Regions from separate parts of the Bacillus sp. EB106-06-01-XG163 genome, predicted to be linked through region 2. Evidence: predicted binding sites of a transcription regulator. Region 2 holds the regulator's gene; the other holds the start of a gene.
What was found. Region 2 encodes Rex, which represses fermentation and respiration genes when NADH is low (regulators of the CRP and FNR family bind a similar motif). Its sites were predicted from a motif close to TTGTGAAATATTTCACAA; they were not measured.
Positions count from the first base shown of each region.

Region 1: a site for Rex is predicted at 2,595-2,612, ahead of AC3WTF_RS13795 (YwiC-like family protein). Genes of this name have one in related genera too.

Region 1 covers NZ_JBYTDS010000011.1:75,607-81,818, forward strand. The annotation lists gene narK (nitrate transporter NarK) at 1-961, shown strand, start outside; gene fnr (fumarate/nitrate reduction transcriptional regulator Fnr) at 1,059-1,775, shown strand; gene AC3WTF_RS13795 (YwiC-like family protein) at 1,807-2,526, opposite strand; gene AC3WTF_RS13800 (cyclic nucleotide-binding domain-containing protein) at 2,669-3,145, shown strand; gene AC3WTF_RS13805 (nitrate reductase subunit alpha) at 3,322-6,212, shown strand, end outside.
Region 2 covers NZ_JBYTDS010000016.1:341-11,820, forward strand. The annotation lists gene AC3WTF_RS16525 (ABC-F family ATP-binding cassette domain-containing protein) at 1-1,680, opposite strand, end outside; gene moaC (cyclic pyranopterin monophosphate synthase MoaC) at 1,820-2,332, shown strand; gene AC3WTF_RS16535 (redox-sensing transcriptional repressor Rex) at 2,329-2,976, shown strand; gene AC3WTF_RS16540 (twin-arginine translocase TatA/TatE family subunit) at 2,995-3,165, shown strand; gene tatC (twin-arginine translocase subunit TatC) at 3,172-3,930, shown strand; gene AC3WTF_RS16550 (YdiK family protein) at 3,969-4,160, opposite strand; gene AC3WTF_RS16555 (CPBP family intramembrane glutamic endopeptidase) at 4,157-4,891, opposite strand; gene groES (co-chaperone GroES) at 5,128-5,412, shown strand; gene groL (chaperonin GroEL) at 5,454-7,088, shown strand; gene AC3WTF_RS16570 (glycoside hydrolase domain-containing protein) at 7,413-9,698, shown strand; gene AC3WTF_RS16575 (hypothetical protein) at 9,756-10,355, shown strand; gene AC3WTF_RS16580 (hypothetical protein) at 11,078-11,467, shown strand.

The DNA of each region.
Region 1 (6,212 bases), on a different contig from region 2:
CAGCTTCATCCTGCTTTTGTTTCCTGTATTTTGGATCAGTATCGCGGATTCTTTATTTGATTTAATCGCGGGCGGCTTTTTCTTAGGGATCGGGGGAGCGGTATTCTCCATCGGAGTGACGTCCCTCCCGAAATATTATCCGAAAGAAAAGCACGGTGTCGTCAATGGGATTTACGGTGCCGGAAACATCGGGACCGCCGTTACTACCTTTGCGGCGCCGGTTATCGCTCAAGCCGCGGGATGGAAAGCAACCGTGCAGATGTATCTTGTTTTGCTGGCTGTTTTCGCATTATTGCACGTTTTGTTCGGCGACCGGCATGAGAAGAAAGTCAAAGTTTCCATAAAGACACAAATGAAAGCCGTTTACCGAAATCATGTGCTGTGGATGTTGAGCCTGTTTTATTTTATTACGTTCGGCGCCTTTGTCGCCTTTACCATCTATCTTCCGAATTTTTTGGTTGAGCATTTTGGGCTGAGCCCTGCGGACGCCGGTCTGCGGACGGCCGGCTTTATTGCGGTCTCTACGCTGCTCAGGCCTGTGGGAGGGTTTCTTGCAGATAAACTGAGCCCGCTCCGCATTCTGATGTTCGTTTTCGCAGGGCTTACGCTGTCAGGGGTCATGCTGTCATTCTCCCCGACGATCGGCCTTTATGCGTTCGGATCGCTGACGGTGGCAGTCTGCTCAGGGATTGGAAACGGGACGGTATTTAAACTGGTGCCTTTCTATTTTTCGAAGCAAGCGGGGATTGCCAACGGAATTGTGTCTGCCATGGGCGGACTGGGCGGTTTTTTCCCTCCGCTGATTCTGGCAAGTGTATTTCAGGCAACAGGCCAATACGCGATCGGGTTTATGGCGCTTTCAGAGGTCGCGTTAGCCAGCTTTGTTCTTGTGATCTGGATGTATTGGCAGGAAAGAATGAAAACACATACGGAGAGAAACAGTCAGAGCCTCAATTCATAATGATCCATTCACAAGATTGTTAGTTTTTTCTGGGTGAGTGCAAATCAAGTCACGTTACAATATACATACGCAACGTGACTTTCTTCGAGGTGAGCTCATGAATATTCTCTCTGTCCGAAAATCTGATAAAGAACTTCTTTCCCGCGAACTGCATGAATTGCTGGAATCGATCAGTACGAAAAGGAAAATGAAAAAACATACTTATTTGTTTCAAGAAGGAATGGATGCAAAAGAGCTTTATCTGATTCAATCAGGACTCATTGAAATCGGCAAGCTGACGTCTGACGGAAAAGACCTGACGCTTAGAATCTGCCAAAAAAACGATATTGTCGGGGAATTGACGCTATTCACAGATGAGCCGAGATATATGCTCAGTGCGAAAGTGTTAGAGGATGGCGAGGTGCTCGTCATTAATAAAAACAAGCTGGAAAAGGAATTGATCCAAAACGGTGTTTTGACGTTTGAATTTATGAAATGGATGAGCACCCATCTTCGAAAAATCCAGTCCAAGATCAGGGACCTGCTTCTTCACGGCAAAAAAGGGGCGCTCTATTCCACCCTTATCCGCTTATCAAACAGCTACGGGGTGGAACGAAGTGACGGGATTCTGATTAACATTGTGCTGACAAATCAGGATTTGGCTAAGTTTTGCGCGGCGGCAAGGGAGAGCGTCAACCGCATGCTGGGAGACCTCCGCAAACAAGGGGTTATTTCGATAGACGAAACCGGAAAAATTATTTTGCACAAGCGGGACTATTTACGATGCGAGATCGAGTGTGAAAATTGTCCGCTTGAGATCTGCAATATTGACTGAAAAAAACAAGGGCAGCCGGTGTCCTTGTTTTTCAGCTTGTGATACATATACACATGACGGCGAAAAAGAAGCCGGCATTTACGATTTCCAGAATGCCGATCGTTTTCACCGGCCAGTCTCTTCCGTGAAAAAACCAGGCCCGCAGACTGCTTGGGATAAAAGCGAGAAACGCCCAGCCTGCCCCGAGAAAAGCCGATAAAAAGGGGAGCAAGAGGTGATATCCCCATGACCAGTATGCAAAGGTTCTGTTTTTTCTCTCCCGTATGACCGATTTCACATAAAAAGAACTCCCGACAAAAAATAAAGCGGATTGCAAGAATAGAAACCAGGCCCAGCCGTCAAGGATTCCCGCTCCCAGCCAGCAGCTCGCAAGCCCGCCTGAACAAAAGAACAGAACACCCGCAATATCATTCGTGAGCGCCCGTTCGTTTTTTCGGCGGGCATAATGCGTATGTATGAGAAACAGCGGCAATAAAAAAACGCCGATCCAGACGAGCTGCGGCCTATGATAGACAGAAATGATCAAAAAGCAGCAGGCCGGAAAACCGTAATACCATATCCACTTTTGATAGGGCTGAAGCTGTTTCTTTTTCAAAGCGAGCGAAACGGGATAAACCGTCAAGTAAAGGAACAGCCAGCCCAGAAAGAGCGGAATATGCCAGAAAACCGGGCCTCCCTTGACCATGCCGAGTAAAAATGGAATCAGCAGCATCGCCCATGCGCCGTGCTGCTTCGGAATCATCGCCTTCATCGAAACCCTCCTTTTTATTTCATTATAAGTACAAACACTCTCCTGATAAGTGACTTTTATCATACAAGCTGTGAAATACATCACTGCCGCGCGGGCTCAATCGGGCTACACTAAAGCTATCCTTAGCACAGGAGGCTTTCCTATGAATCAGTGTGACTATTTATTATTTCTGAAACAACTTCCTATGTTTAATGAAGTGCCTCTGTCCATTGTCGAAACCTTGCTGAAAAACGGGACGTTTATCCGCGGCTCATCTGGCCAATCTCCATCCTTTCTTCATTCACAATCCGTTTATATTGTATTAAAAGGCAATATCCGTTTTACGGACAGCAGGCTCCCTGAAGGGTCGCAAACCGTTGCGCTGTGGGAAAAAGGCGATGTGTTTCCGATTGATGAAAAAGGCGGGCTCTCTTTATCGCCTTTTATCTCAGTCAATGCCTCACCGGATATTCTGGTACTTCATATTCCATATTCCGTATTTAAGAAAATGATGTCTTACCATCCGCGGCTGCAAATGAACTTTTTGGCGATGCTTCAGCAAAATGTCTTCTGTTCCTATCAGTTGTTTTTGCGGTATCTGCATACATCACGGGATGAAAACGCCGAACCCGGTTCTTAAACAGAACCGGTTTTTTTATGACGCCGGGCGTCCCCATATCGTTTGAAATCCTTCCTGCTGCTCTGTGTGAACGTTTTGTGAAAAAAAGCAGAGTGTGTGACATAGTTCACAAGGTGATGCGCCGTCTCTGTTTATAGTGTACATAGCATCACCTGACTCGGAAGGAGTGAACGATCATGAAGAAAAAGAAAATGAGTCCGTTGCTCAGGAGATTAAACTATTTTTCTCCTATCGAACATCATTCAAATAACCATAGCCAAACGACAAGCGAAGATCGTGATTGGGAGAATGTATACAGAAACAGATGGCAGTACGACAAAGTCGTTCGCTCCACCCACGGCGTCAACTGCACGGGTTCTTGCAGCTGGAATATTTATGTGAAAAAAGGAATTGTCACGTGGGAAGGACAAAACTTGAATTATCCATCGACAGGCCCGGATATGCCTGATTTCGAACCGAGAGGCTGTCCGCGGGGGGCCAGTTTTTCTTGGTACATTTACAGCCCGCTCCGTGTGAAATATCCATATGTACGCGGTGTGCTGATCAATTTGTGGCGGGAAGCATTGCAGGCGCATCATAATCCGCTGGATGCCTGGAAATCGATCGTCGAAAACCCTGAAAAAGCGAAGTCCTATAAACAGGCAAGGGGGAAAGGCGGCTTTGTCCGCGCGGAATGGCCGGAGGTGCTGAAGCTGATTTCAGCCTCTCTGCTGTATACAGTGATGAAATACGGGCCTGACCGGAATGTCGGTTTTTCTCCGATCCCGGCGATGTCCATGATCAGCCACGCATCAGGTTCGCGATTCATGTCGTTAATCGGCGGCCCAATGCTCAGTTTCTATGACTGGTATGCGGATCTTCCGCCGGCGTCCCCGCAAATTTGGGGCGACCAGACGGACGTTCCGGAGAGCAGTGATTGGTACAATTCAGGCTATATCATCACATGGGGCTCCAACGTTCCGTTAACGAGAACGCCTGATGCGCATTTTCTGGCGGAAGCCCGCTATAAAGGCGCTAAAGTCATTTCGATCAGTCCCGATTTTGCGGAATCCTCAAAGTTTGCGGATGACTGGCTGAGTATCCGCCAGGGGACTGACGGGGCGCTTGCGATGGCGATGGGTCACGTCATTTTGCAGGAATTTTACGTGAACCAAGAAACTGAACGTTTTATTGAGTACGCGAAGCAATACACCGATTTTCCATTCTTCGTCACTCTTTCAAAAGAGAACGGCATGTATACAGCGGGACGGTTTCTGCATGCAAAAGACATCGGGCGGCAGACAAAAAATGATCAGTGGAAGCCGGCGGTCTGGAATGAACAGACAGGTGCGTTTGCCATACCGCAAGGCACAATGGGCTCCCGCTGGGACGGGCAGCAGAAATGGAATCTGCACATGATCGACGAAGACACCGGGGAACCGATTGAACCCCGTCTCTCCGTGCTCGGAATAGAGGACGAAATCGGCATGGTGCGCATTCCGTATTTTTCAAATGACGGAAACAAAGTGCTTGAGCGGAATCTTCCTATTAAAAAATTGGATCTGAATGGTGAAGAGACGTACGTCACGACTGTGTTTGACTTGATATTGGCCAACTACGGCGTGAACCGGGGCATCGGCGGACAATCAGCCGCATCTTATGATGATCCCCGTCCGTTCACACCTGCCTGGCAGGAACAGATTACGGGAATTAAAAGAGAAGCCGTTATACAGATTGCCAGGGAGTTTGCCCAAAATGCGATTGACACAGACGGCAGATCCATGATTATCGTAGGGGCTGGCATTAACCACTGGTTCAACTCCGACACGATTTACCGTGCGGTGTTAAATCTTGTTTTACTCGTAGGCGCCCAAGGCGTAAACGGCGGAGGCTGGGCCCATTACGTGGGGCAGGAAAAACTCCGTCCGGCTGAAGGGTGGCAGACGATTGCAACCGCAAAGGACTGGGAAGGCGTGCCTAAGCTGCAAAACGGCACTTCGTTTTTCTACTTTGCGACAGACCAGTGGCGTTATGAAGACCAGCCGATCAGTGACTTGGCTTCACCGATCGCCGCGTCGTCCCGCTACAAGCATCACGCCGATTACAATGTGCTGGCGGCGCGATTAGGGTGGCTTCCGTCTTACCCGACATTCAATCAAAACGGCATTGATCTGTACAAAGAAGCTGAGAAAGCGGGGGCGGCGACACCTGAAGACGTAGGTGCGTACGTGGCCTCACGGCTTCAAGAGAAAAAACTGAAATTCGCGATTGAAGACCCTGACAATGAAGTGAATTTCCCAAGGAATCTCTTCGTATGGCGGGCAAATCTGATCTCAAGCTCAGGGAAAGGGCATGAATATTTTCTCAAGCATCTGCTGGGGACGACGAACGGTCTGATGAATGACGACAGCGACAGCATCCGCCCTGAAGAAATCAAATGGCGGGAGCAGGCGCCGGAAGGCAAGCTCGACTTGTTAATCAATCTTGATTTTCGAATGGCGGGTACGGCGCTGTATTCCGATATCGTGCTGCCGGCGGCGACATGGTATGAAAAACACGATCTCAGCAGTACGGATATGCATCCGTTTATTCATCCATTTGCTCCGGCCATCTCGGCGCCGTGGGAATCGAAGTCAGACTGGGATATTTTTAAGGCGCTCTCAAAAGCCGTTTCCGATCTGGCGGAAGAAGTCGATATGGAGCCGGTAAAAGAGGTAGTCGCAACGCCGCTTCTCCACGACACGATGCAGGAATTGGCCCAGCCGTTCGGCAAAATCAATGACTGGAGCAAGGGTGAATGTGAAGCCATTCCGGGAAAAACGATGCCGAACATCCATGTCGTTGAACGGGATTACAAACACATTTTTCATAAAATGACCGCGCTCGGCCCTAATACGGCTTTAAAACCGAGCGGAACAAAAGGGATGAGCTGGTCGATTGCGGATGAATATGAATCACTCAAACAGAGACTGGGAGAAACTGATTCAAACAGCGTTGCCAAAGGATGCCCGAATATAAGTGAAGCGAAGCAGGCGGCGGAAGCGATTTTAACCCTGTCGTCCACCTCAAATGGAAAAGTCGCCGTGAA
Region 2 (11,480 bases):
CGTATCCTGTTTAACCTTGCCGGCAGGCTGAGCCTGCTCCTTTTCCTGCCGCTTCATTTCTTCCAGTTCCAGCTGCTGGGCTTTTTTCTCGGTGTAATAGTCATAGTCTCCCAAATATTCTTCTGCATGATCAGGTGACAGCTCCAGCACTCTTGTGGCGATCCTGTTAATAAAGTAGCGGTCATGCGATACAAATAACAGTGTTCCCGGGTAGTCGATCAGGGCGTTTTCCAGCACCTCTTTACTGTCCAGGTCAAGGTGGTTTGTCGGTTCATCAAGGATGAGAAAGTTTGCTTTTTGAAGCATCAGCTTGGCAAGCGCGACTCTTGCTTTCTCCCCGCCGCTTAACGAGCGGACCGGTTTCAGGACATCGTCTCCGCTGAACAGGAAGTTGCCGAGGCATGTTCTGATCTCTTTTTCCGGCATGTCCGGATATTCATCCCACAGCTCGTCCAGCACGCGTTTGGACGAGGTCAGTTCAGCCTGCTCCTGATCATAATAGCCGATTGTGACATTGGAACCGTACGTGATCGATCCGGATTCGGGGCTGAGCGTGTTCATAATGGTTTTCAGCAAGGTTGATTTGCCGATTCCGTTCGGTCCGACGAGGGCGGCGCTTTCGCCTCTTGTAATGCCGAAGGTCAGGTTTTTCAAGAGCGGCGGCTGGCCGTCATAGCTGATGGAAACATCCTGTACGCGCAGGACGTCGTTTCCGCTCTGTTTTGTAATGTCAAAACGGAAGGCGGCTGATTTTTCATCCCCGAGCGGCTTTGCCATGACGTCCATCCGTTCAAGCTGTTTTCGTCTGCTTTGAGCTCTTTTCGTTGTAGAAGCTCTGGCCAGATTGCGGTCGACAAAATCTTGAAGCTTGGCGATTTCGTCCTGCTGTTTTTCATACAGCTTCAGGTCTTTCTCATACTGCTCAGCTTTTTGTTCTAAATAGGCGCTGTAGTTGCCGAGATATTTTTTACTTTCTGTCCGTGAGACCTCATACACTTGACTGACGACTTTATCAAGAAAGTATCTGTCGTGGGAGACGATCAGAATGGCGCCTGAATATCCCTGTAAATAATGCTCAAGCCATGTAAGCGTATCGATGTCGAGATGGTTCGTCGGTTCATCCAGAATAAGCAGATCAGGCTGGGTCAGCAGCAGTTTTCCGAGCGCAAGCCTTGTTTTCTGGCCGCCGCTCAGGCTTTGCACTTTCACGGAATCGTCAAATTTTCCGAAGCCGAGTCCGTGAAGGATAGATCGGACGTCCGCTTCATATTGATAGCCGCCTTTATCCTTGAAATCCTGCTGAAGCCTGTCATAGGTTTTCATCAGCGTCTCAAGCTCCGCGGGGGCGGCCGTGGCCATCTTTTCTTCAATAGAGCGCATCTCTTTTTCCATTGCTTTCAGGAAATCAAAAACACTCAGCAGTTCTTCTTTTATGGTAAGCTGGGATTCCAAGCCTGTGTGCTGGGCAAGATATCCCATCGTTAATTCTTTCGGTTTGATTAATTCACCCTTTTCATATGAAAGGTGACCTGCGATAATTTTAAGGAGAGTTGATTTGCCGGCTCCGTTTCTGCCTACTATGGCGATGCGATCCCGAGATCTGACTTCAAGCTTTATATTGTTTAAAATAGGATCAGCGCCAAAAGATTTGGATAGCTGATTAATTTGTAAGATCATCATATTATTTCACCTCTGTTATAATAAGTTAAGTGTAGCTTATCAACCTGCTGTCAGCAAACAATACATCAGAATTGGAACATTATAGGATAAGACATCAGGGAGAAAATAGTGTATGATCAGAAGTAAGGAGAGTTTAAATATGAATGGATTTTCTCATTTTAATGAAGAAGGCCGTGCCCGCATGGTGGATATAAGCGATAAATCTTCAACAGTCCGTACTGCCGCTGCGATATCCAGCGTACACATGAAGCATGACGTGTACAGCAGAATCAAAAACCGCGAGATCGGAAAAGGAGACGTGCTGGCTGTCGCACAGGTGGCAGGAATTATGGCCGCAAAGCAGACGTCAGCGATTATCCCGATGTGCCACCCGCTTTCTTTAAGCAGCGTCGACATTTCATTCGGCTGGGAGGAAAAGGATTCCGAAGCCGTTCTTCATATACAGGCAAGCGTAAAAACGAAAGGGAGTACAGGTGTGGAAATGGAAGCGCTAACTTCCGCTTCAGTCTGCGCTTTGACCGTTTATGACATGTGCAAGGCGCTGGATAAAGGAATGGTCATCGGCCCGACCTGCCTCATGGAAAAGACAGGAGGCAAAAACGGTGATTTTAAAAGAGATGCATCTGAGTATAAAGTGGAGGACCAATCATGAACAAGGATCAATCAAAAATTCCACAGGCGACGGCAAAACGGCTGCCGCTTTATTATCGCTTTTTAAAGAATTTACACGCGTCAGGAAAACAGCGCGTTTCATCCGCTGAACTGAGCGACGCGGTAAAAGTCGATTCGGCCACGATCCGCCGGGATTTTTCCTATTTCGGGGCGCTCGGCAAAAAAGGATACGGCTATAATGTGGATTACCTGCTGTCATTTTTCAGAAAAACACTGGATCAGGATGAAACGACGAACGTCATTTTGATCGGTGTCGGGAATTTAGGGACGGCGTTTCTTCACTATAATTTCACAAAAAATAATAACACAAAAATATCTATGGCTTTTGATGTGAATCAGAGTAAAATAGGAACTGAGGTAGGCGGTGTGCCTGTCTTTGATCTTAATGATTTAGAGCTTCACATTAAGGATGAACCCGTGGCGATTCTTACCGTTCCTGCGGTTGCCGCCCAGTCAATCACCGACCGGCTCGTGTCGCTCGGAATCAAGGGAATCCTTAACTTTACGCCGGCCCGTTTGAATGTGCCGGATCACATTCGAATTCATCATATAGATTTAGCTGTAGAGCTTCAATCATTGGTTTATTTCTTGAAGCATTATTCTGTTTTGGAAGAAATTGAATAGCGAAAGGAGGAGCTGCACATGATCGGTCCTGGAAGCCTGGCGGTTATCGGTGTGGTGGCGGTGATTATTTTCGGTCCGAAGAAGCTTCCCGAATTAGGAAAAGCGGCGGGGGACACGCTTCGTGAATTTAAGAACGCTACTAAGGGATTAGCCGGTGAAGAAGAGGAAAAAAAGAAAGAAGAACAGTAAGATAGGATGACGCGTATGAGAGTGAATCAAATGACGCTTGTGGAGCATATTGCCGAACTTCGGAAACGATTGCTGATTGTGGCGTTATCCTTTACGGTTTTCTTTATTGCCGGCTTTTTTCTGGCAAAACCTATCATTGTGTATCTTCAAAAAGCCGATGAAGTAAAAGAGCTCACCCTTAATGCTTTTAACCTGACGGATCCGCTGTTTATCTTTTTGCAGTTCGCGTTTATCATCGGCATCATTTTGACTTCGCCGATTATTCTCTATCAGATTTGGGCGTTTGTCAGCCCGGGTCTGTATGAGAAGGAGCGCAAAGTAACACTCAGCTATATTCCGATTTCGATCGTGCTGTTTGTCGGCGGTGTGTCGTTTTCTTATTATATTTTATTTCCGCTGGTCGTTGATTTTATGAAGCGGGTCTCGAATGACCTCGATGTCAACCAGGTGATCGGGATCACCGAGTACTTTCATTTTCTGCTGCAGCTGACGATTCCGTTCGGACTGCTGTTTCAGATGCCGGTGCTGATCATGTTTTTAACGAGACTCGGTGTTATCACGCCGATGTTTTTATCGAAGATCAGGAAGTACGCGTATTTTGTGCTGCTTGTGATCGCCGCGATGATTGCGCCGCCTGAGCTGCTGTCTCACTTGATGATTACCATTCCGCTTTGCATTTTATACGAGGTCAGTATCCTGATTTCAAAAGCGGCGTATCGGAAAAGGCAGACCAGCAGTGAATCCGATCAGGACGTATCAGCATAAAAAAAGCCATTTCTCAATGATGAGAAATGGCTTTTCTTTTATTTTTGATTTTTTTTCACTTTAAATGAGAAGGCGAACATTTTAAACGAGATGCTGATATTATAAGCGGCGAAAACCATCAGCAGTATGGAATAAAAAGACCACATGCTTCCCGGAGAGCTTGCGGCCAAATACGTAAAGATACAGCCGACTGCGAAATAAATCAAGCCCCAAGTCATTGGGTTCCTCATACAAACAATCCTCCAATAATTAATTGCATTTGCTCACTATGCTGTTCAATATATTTTTGGGCGGGGCCGAGCTGCATGACCACGACAATGGTATTCATCATGACATGGGCGAATATCGGCACAATAATCCGTTTCGTCTGCACATACAAGAACGCAAAGGTAAAGCCCATGGCCGTATACAGCAGCAGGTGCGTGAGGTCTTGATGCACAATGCCGAAAATGACGGAACTGATCAGTCCGGCGATAAAGAAATTCGTTTTTTCATATAATACACCGAAAATGATCTTCCGGAAAATGATTTCTTCAAGAATCGGCCCGACGATAGAAGAAACGATAATCATGAGCGGCATGGCTTTAATAATGTTAAGAATGGCTTTCGTGTTTTCGGAACCGCTGCCCACATGAAAGACATACTGCTCAATCATCCCGGCGATTCCCTGAGAAAATAAAGCGAGCCATATTCCCGCGACCGCCCAGAGAACGGACATGCCGGCGGATGCTTTCTTCCCGTTTCTTAATGTCTGCTTCGGCGCGGTTCTCAAAATCAAGAGAACGATAATCAGGCAGATAAAAAAGCTTACGACGGAATAAATCCCCTGAGCCATGGTGAGATTCGCATTCGTAGGGTGCCCGCCCGCATAGCCGAATTTGTACATTAAAGGAATGCCGATCAATGCGGAAAGCTGCATGATAACATATGTCAAAATGATATACCAATACTGTTTTCTCAAATGATATGTACTCCTTTATCCTATAAAATCAAGTTATTTGTTCTTATTGTAACACAAGTGAACTTGACGTGAAAAAAGGAGAAAATCAGTGTGAGAGAGAATCATGTAAGCGTGAAAATTTTTTATTCTTATGACTTGAAATTGGAAGTGAGATTCTTTATTATAATAACTGTGTTAGCACTCTTTAGAGCTGAGTGCTAAAATTACATATTCATACTATTGAGGAGGTTATTACATTGTTAAAGCCATTAGGTGATCGCGTTGTCATTGAACTCGTAGAATCTGAAGAAAAAACTGCCAGCGGAATCGTATTACCGGATTCTGCAAAAGAAAAGCCGCAAGAAGGCAAAATCGTGGCAGCCGGTTCAGGTCGCGTGTTGGAAAGCGGAGAGCGCGTTGCTTTAGAAATAAAAGAGGGCGACCGCATTATCTTCTCAAAATACGCCGGTACTGAAGTGAAATACGAAGGTACTGAATACTTAATCTTACGTGAAAGCGACATTTTAGCTGTTATCGGCTAAGCAAATAAATATTTTTAAAAATTCGAGGAGGTTTCGTTAACATGGCAAAAGATATTAAGTTTAGTGAAGAAGCACGCCGCGCTATGCTTCGCGGTGTCGATGCGCTTGCTGACGCTGTAAAAGTAACTTTAGGGCCAAAAGGACGCAACGTGGTTCTGGAGAAAAAATTCGGTTCTCCGTTAATTACAAATGACGGTGTGACAATCGCAAAAGAAATTGAACTTGAAGATGCGTTTGAAAACATGGGTGCGAAGCTTGTAGCTGAAGTAGCCAGCAAAACAAACGACGTTGCCGGTGACGGTACGACGACTGCGACTGTACTTGCGCAGGCTATGATCCGCGAAGGCCTTAAAAACGTAACTGCGGGGGCTAACCCTGTCGGCGTGCGTAAAGGTATGGAACAAGCCGTGACTGTAGCAATCGAAAACTTAAAAGAAATTTCTAAGCCGATCGAAGGCAAAGAGTCTATCGCTCAGGTTGCTGCGATCTCTGCTGCTGATGAGGAAGTCGGAAGCCTTATCGCTGAAGCAATGGAGCGCGTAGGAAACGACGGCGTCATCACAATCGAAGAGTCTAAAGGATTCACAACTGAGCTTGAAGTTGTGGAGGGTATGCAATTCGACCGCGGATATGCGTCTCCTTACATGGTGACTGACTCTGATAAGATGGAAGCGGTTCTTGACAATCCTTACATCTTAATCACAGACAAAAAAATCACAAACATCCAAGAAATCCTTCCTGTGCTTGAGCAAGTTGTACAGCAAGGCAAACCATTGCTTCTGATCGCTGAAGATGTTGAAGGTGAAGCGCTTGCTACACTCGTTGTCAACAAACTTCGCGGCACATTCAACGCTGTTGCCGTTAAAGCTCCTGGCTTCGGTGACCGCCGTAAAGCAATGCTTGAAGACATCTCTGTTCTTACAGGCGGAGAAGTAATCACAGAAGACTTAGGCCTTGACCTGAAATCTACTGAAATCGGACAATTGGGACGCGCTTCTAAAGTTGTGGTAACGAAAGAAAACACAACAATCGTAGAAGGCGCCGGCGACACTGAAAAAATCGCTGCACGCGTCAACCAAATCCGCGCTCAAGTGGAAGAAACAACTTCTGAATTCGACAGAGAAAAATTACAAGAGCGTCTTGCGAAACTTGCCGGCGGCGTAGCTGTCATCAAAGTCGGCGCTGCGACTGAAACTGAGCTGAAAGAGCGTAAACTTCGCATCGAAGACGCACTCAACTCAACTCGCGCAGCTGTTGAAGAAGGCATCGTATCCGGCGGTGGTACAGCGCTAGTCAACGTATACAACAAAGTCGCTGCAGTGGAAGCTGAAGGCGATGCGCAAACAGGTATCAACATCGTGCTTCGCGCGCTTGAAGAGCCGATCCGTCAAATCGCGCACAATGCTGGTCTTGAAGGATCTGTCATCGTTGAGCGCCTGAAAAACGAAAAAATCGGCGTAGGCTTCAACGCTGCAACTGGCGAATGGGTAAACATGATCGAAAAAGGTATCGTTGACCCGACAAAAGTGACACGTTCTGCTCTGCAAAACGCAGCTTCTGTAGCAGCAATGCTCTTAACAACTGAAGCCGTTGTCGCTGACAAACCGGAAGAAAACGCCGGCGGCGCAGGAATGCCTGACATGGGCGGCATGGGCGGTATGGGCGGAATGATGTAAGAAATTAAGATCCCTGTTTAGACATAAGGGTTTGCCAGATGTAACGCCATATCGAAGTCTCTCACAAGTTCAATGAATTTGTGAGGGGCTTTTTTTTATTTCTATCATTCATCTCAAATTACGAATAAATTATTCTCATTTATTCAAGTTAGCATCAAGGCATATGACTTTGTTACAAATCTTTTAAAAGGATTTACTCATAGGCGATTTGCTGATTTTTATTCTTTACATCTTTTGAAGTAAAAGTAGATACTCTTATTTTGTCATACGTTTGCCACCTTTAAATGAAAGTACTTTACTAACAAAAAATAAGGAGTGGAAACTATGGATGAAATGGTACGAAAAGTTCAACAATGGGTTAATCTTGTTTACTTGAACAAGCCAGGTTATGTGAAAATTGATGAAAATGGAAAAACAGGGTGGCCTGTGATTGAAGCTTTGATTACAGGATTACAAATTGAAGAAGGAATTACGTCAACTACTGGAACATTTGGACCAGCTACTATGGCAAAATGTCCTACATTATCAACTAAATCTAATTCTTCGAATGAAAAAACAAGAAATCAAATTATGATTCTTCAAGGTGCATTGTATTGCAAGGGATATAATCCAACTGGTTTTACAGGAACCTATGGTGATGGTACAAAGGCTGCTATAAAAAAATTTCAAACTGATGCAGGGTTGTCTAATCAAGATGGAATTGCAACTCCCATAATCTTTAAAGCGTTATTAAATATGGACGCTTTTGTAAACGTAGGAGATGCCAAAATTCGTAATATTCAACAAGAGTTGAATCGGAAATATTATAAGGTTACTGGCCTTAATCCATGTGATGGTAGATACTCCCGACAAACTAATGAGGCTTTAATTTATGCACTCCAGGTCGAAGAAGGAATAGCAGAACCAACTGGAACATTTGGACCTGCTACAAAATCAAAATGCCCAACAATTTCAATGGGGAGCACAAAAGCTAATTTTGTAAAGCTCTTACAATATGCTTTGTACTGTAATAATCGTAATCCAGGAAGATTTGATGGTATCTTCGATGAAAATATGAGAACAGCACTTATTAACTTTCAAAAATTTTCAGCATTACCTGCCGATGGAGTAGCTGGAATGCAGACCTGGGCATCTCTTTTAGTAAGCAAAGGTGACGAAGATAGGAAAGGAACAGCTTGTGATTGTGCCACACCAATTAATGCTGCCAGAGCAGCAACTTTGAAAGCCAACGGGTATACAACGGTTGGGAGATACCTTACTGGATCGTATCAGATGACGTTGCCTGAATTAGAGACTATATTTGCTGCAGGGCTTAGCGTATTTCCAATTTACGAGAGAAATTCAATTCAAGCTTCTTATTTTACAGAAACTCAAGGGGTATTCGATGCCAGAGCAGCTGTTGGTGCGGCTAAGGGATTTGGTTTTAAAGAAAATACTATTATTTATTTTACAGTAGATTATGACGCTGTTGACGGTGAGGTTACCAGTCGCATACTCCCTTATTTTAAAGCAATTAAAAGGACATTTGCCCAACTCAATAGTGGTTATCAAATTGGTATTTATGGCGCGAGAAATGTTTGTAGTCGCGTGGCCGCAGCCGGTTACTCGGTCAGTAGTTTTGTATGTGATATGTCTTCAGGATTTAGCGGTAACCGCGGCTATTCACTTCCCACTGATTGGGCATTTGACCAAATAAAGACAAGGAGTATAGGTGATGGGCCTGGGAAAATAGAGATTGATAATAATATCTCATCGGGCAAGGATAAAGGCGTTAATTCTATAGTTTATAATAAAGAAAATAGTAACAATTTTGTCTCGACTACAAATAATAAGTTCTTCGATCAATTAAAAGTTTTATATAATACAGCAGTAGATTATGTTACTGAAAAGGAAGTAAATAAACCTAATCCGGTCGGCAATATTACTCAACAGGCAAATGAATTAGTTGCCCAGTATCTAAGAAAAGATGAATATGATGGTTTATTGTGGATTTTAACAGCGGATTTTATTGACTCAGATTTTGTTAAAATAGCTGATAACGTATTGAAGGGGCAAGAAAAGAGAATCCTGATAGATCCATTTTCTAAACTGACACTAGATGTCGCACATATGATGGCCACTTTTAATGCAATAATTCATAGTTCTGTAGGAATGATACAAGATCTTGCAGGATGGGCAGGTGATTTAATTACAGTAGGGGGAGACACTGTCCGTTATAATGCTAATTATAAAACAACTTATGATGCTGCAATAGATTTAATAGGAGGTCAAATTGGTACATTTGGAATTCAAGATTTACTAGGAGATGTAGACGCTGTTAACCTTGCTATGAATACAAGTACAGGGATTACCTCACAACCAGTTTACAAGGTATTTGAAGAATACTATAATACCGGCTATAGTAGAAGATACTCTCAATTTTTTAAAAACAGATTTAATAATTCATTTGAAGCAGTTATTAAGGATGCAGAGTACTATTTAAACACCAACAATCCTGTATGTTTGGAATTTAAACATCATTTTAATGTTAAGAATTATACCCAAGAGGATGGTCAAGTAATTGCACAAGCTTTTGCAGATTGCCTTAAACAAAAAATAAAATTTGAATAATTAATTCTTCCCAAAAGTAAATCGCTGTTTTGATTTACTTTTGGGAAAAGCGTTATAATGCATATTGAGGGGGCGCATATCATTGTGATACAGTTAAAGATTATATATAAGGCAGTATTAGTAATTTTAATAAGTGCCTTTTTTTTATTGTTTAATGGATGGTATTTTCATAAATGTATTATTGATCCTCATTACTACCAATTAACAGATTTTTCGGAAGAAGATATTCAAATTTTTGAGCATTTTTATAATATTGATCTACCTTCAAACACGAAGTTTATTAAAGCTGAGCAATTTGAAACAGGGATAGGTAATTATTCTGCGATTTTGTACGTATCATTACCTGCCAAAAAGGTAAAGCCTTTAGTTTCTGACTATTCTTATATGCCTATCTTTTATAACAATAGGTATACAGTATTTTATGGTGTTAATATTACAAGCAGCAATAAGGAAACAGCACAAATTACATTTGGAGCGGACGATGGCTCGCTGAATGGTTCTTTATGGGGTAAGCAAGTAAGGAATCTCTTAGAATCGAAAGGGAAGTATATTGGCGTTTCAGATGAAACTTATGTTATTTCTGCGTTTATAATTAACATCGTTTTTATTGCATTACTTGTTTGGATCTTGAAAAAGGGAAGAAGAACTAGAGTTTGAATTAAGAAATATTTGAACTCACCAGCCATAGAATGTTGATTAGAAATAATTAAGGGGTTTGTGCGTAATTTAAATTTGTAAAGGGGAGAGTTGAGTACTCTGCCAAAAATCGCTTACCCTTAGTTTTTTGTGTGGTAATTGTACTGACACAGGGAACATTAGATCATTTTGTAAATACTTAAGGTTATCTCGGACAAAAAGAGTTTTCATCGCACAGATCTTATTAAATAATAAAACTAAGTCAATTTTAAATGCAGTTCAAGAGTATTATAATAGTCTTGTTTTTTCAGGATATAAGCTATTTTATAAAAATAAATTTAATAGTAATGAAATAATTCGAGACTTCATGCGAGTAATATTATGATTGGAGATAATCCTGATATTACAGCGGCAAGGGTAGCCCTAAGGAGTTCAATGCAAATGGAAGTCCCTTATTATACGGAAGAAAAGGGAGAAATTATTGCAAATGCTTTTGCTGATAAAATATTAGACCTTGTAGCAAGTGAATAGAAAAGTTAGAGTAGAGCACCATACATTTCAAAGCTATGAAACAAACAAGATTTTTTTCAAAAGAATCTTAAATTTGCATTAATATTAATAAATTTCTATCAAACGTATTCGTTTTTCAGGAGAAATATATGGAAAAACCTCTGTTTTTTTAGGAGAATATGTTATTATAACTGTGGATTTAAAATATTAAAAAGAAAAGAGGAATTCTAAAGATGAAAAAGTTAGTAATGACCCTGTTTACAGCAGCACTTTTGGGAGTTGCCATTTTCGCAGGTGGGTCAGAAGCATTAGCTATGGATTCGAAAGGTACAATTAAATTTAAAACAGATGCTAATACATATACGAAAAGCGCTACTTCCATTGTGGTTACTGGTACTTTGGCTAGGGATTTAGATAATGGTTTTTCAGTAATTATATTAAATAAAAAAGGTAAAGTAATTGCCAGAAAAGATATTTTGCATCGTATTGGTTCACGTAATTTTCGTGTGAGTTTTTCAACGAAAAATCTTCCTGCAGGTAAGTATGATGTGCAAGTTGGACAGGAATGGGGAGGAAGATATTGGTCAGGTGAACTAAAACATTATATTACAGTACAGCACTAATACGGCTGTATAA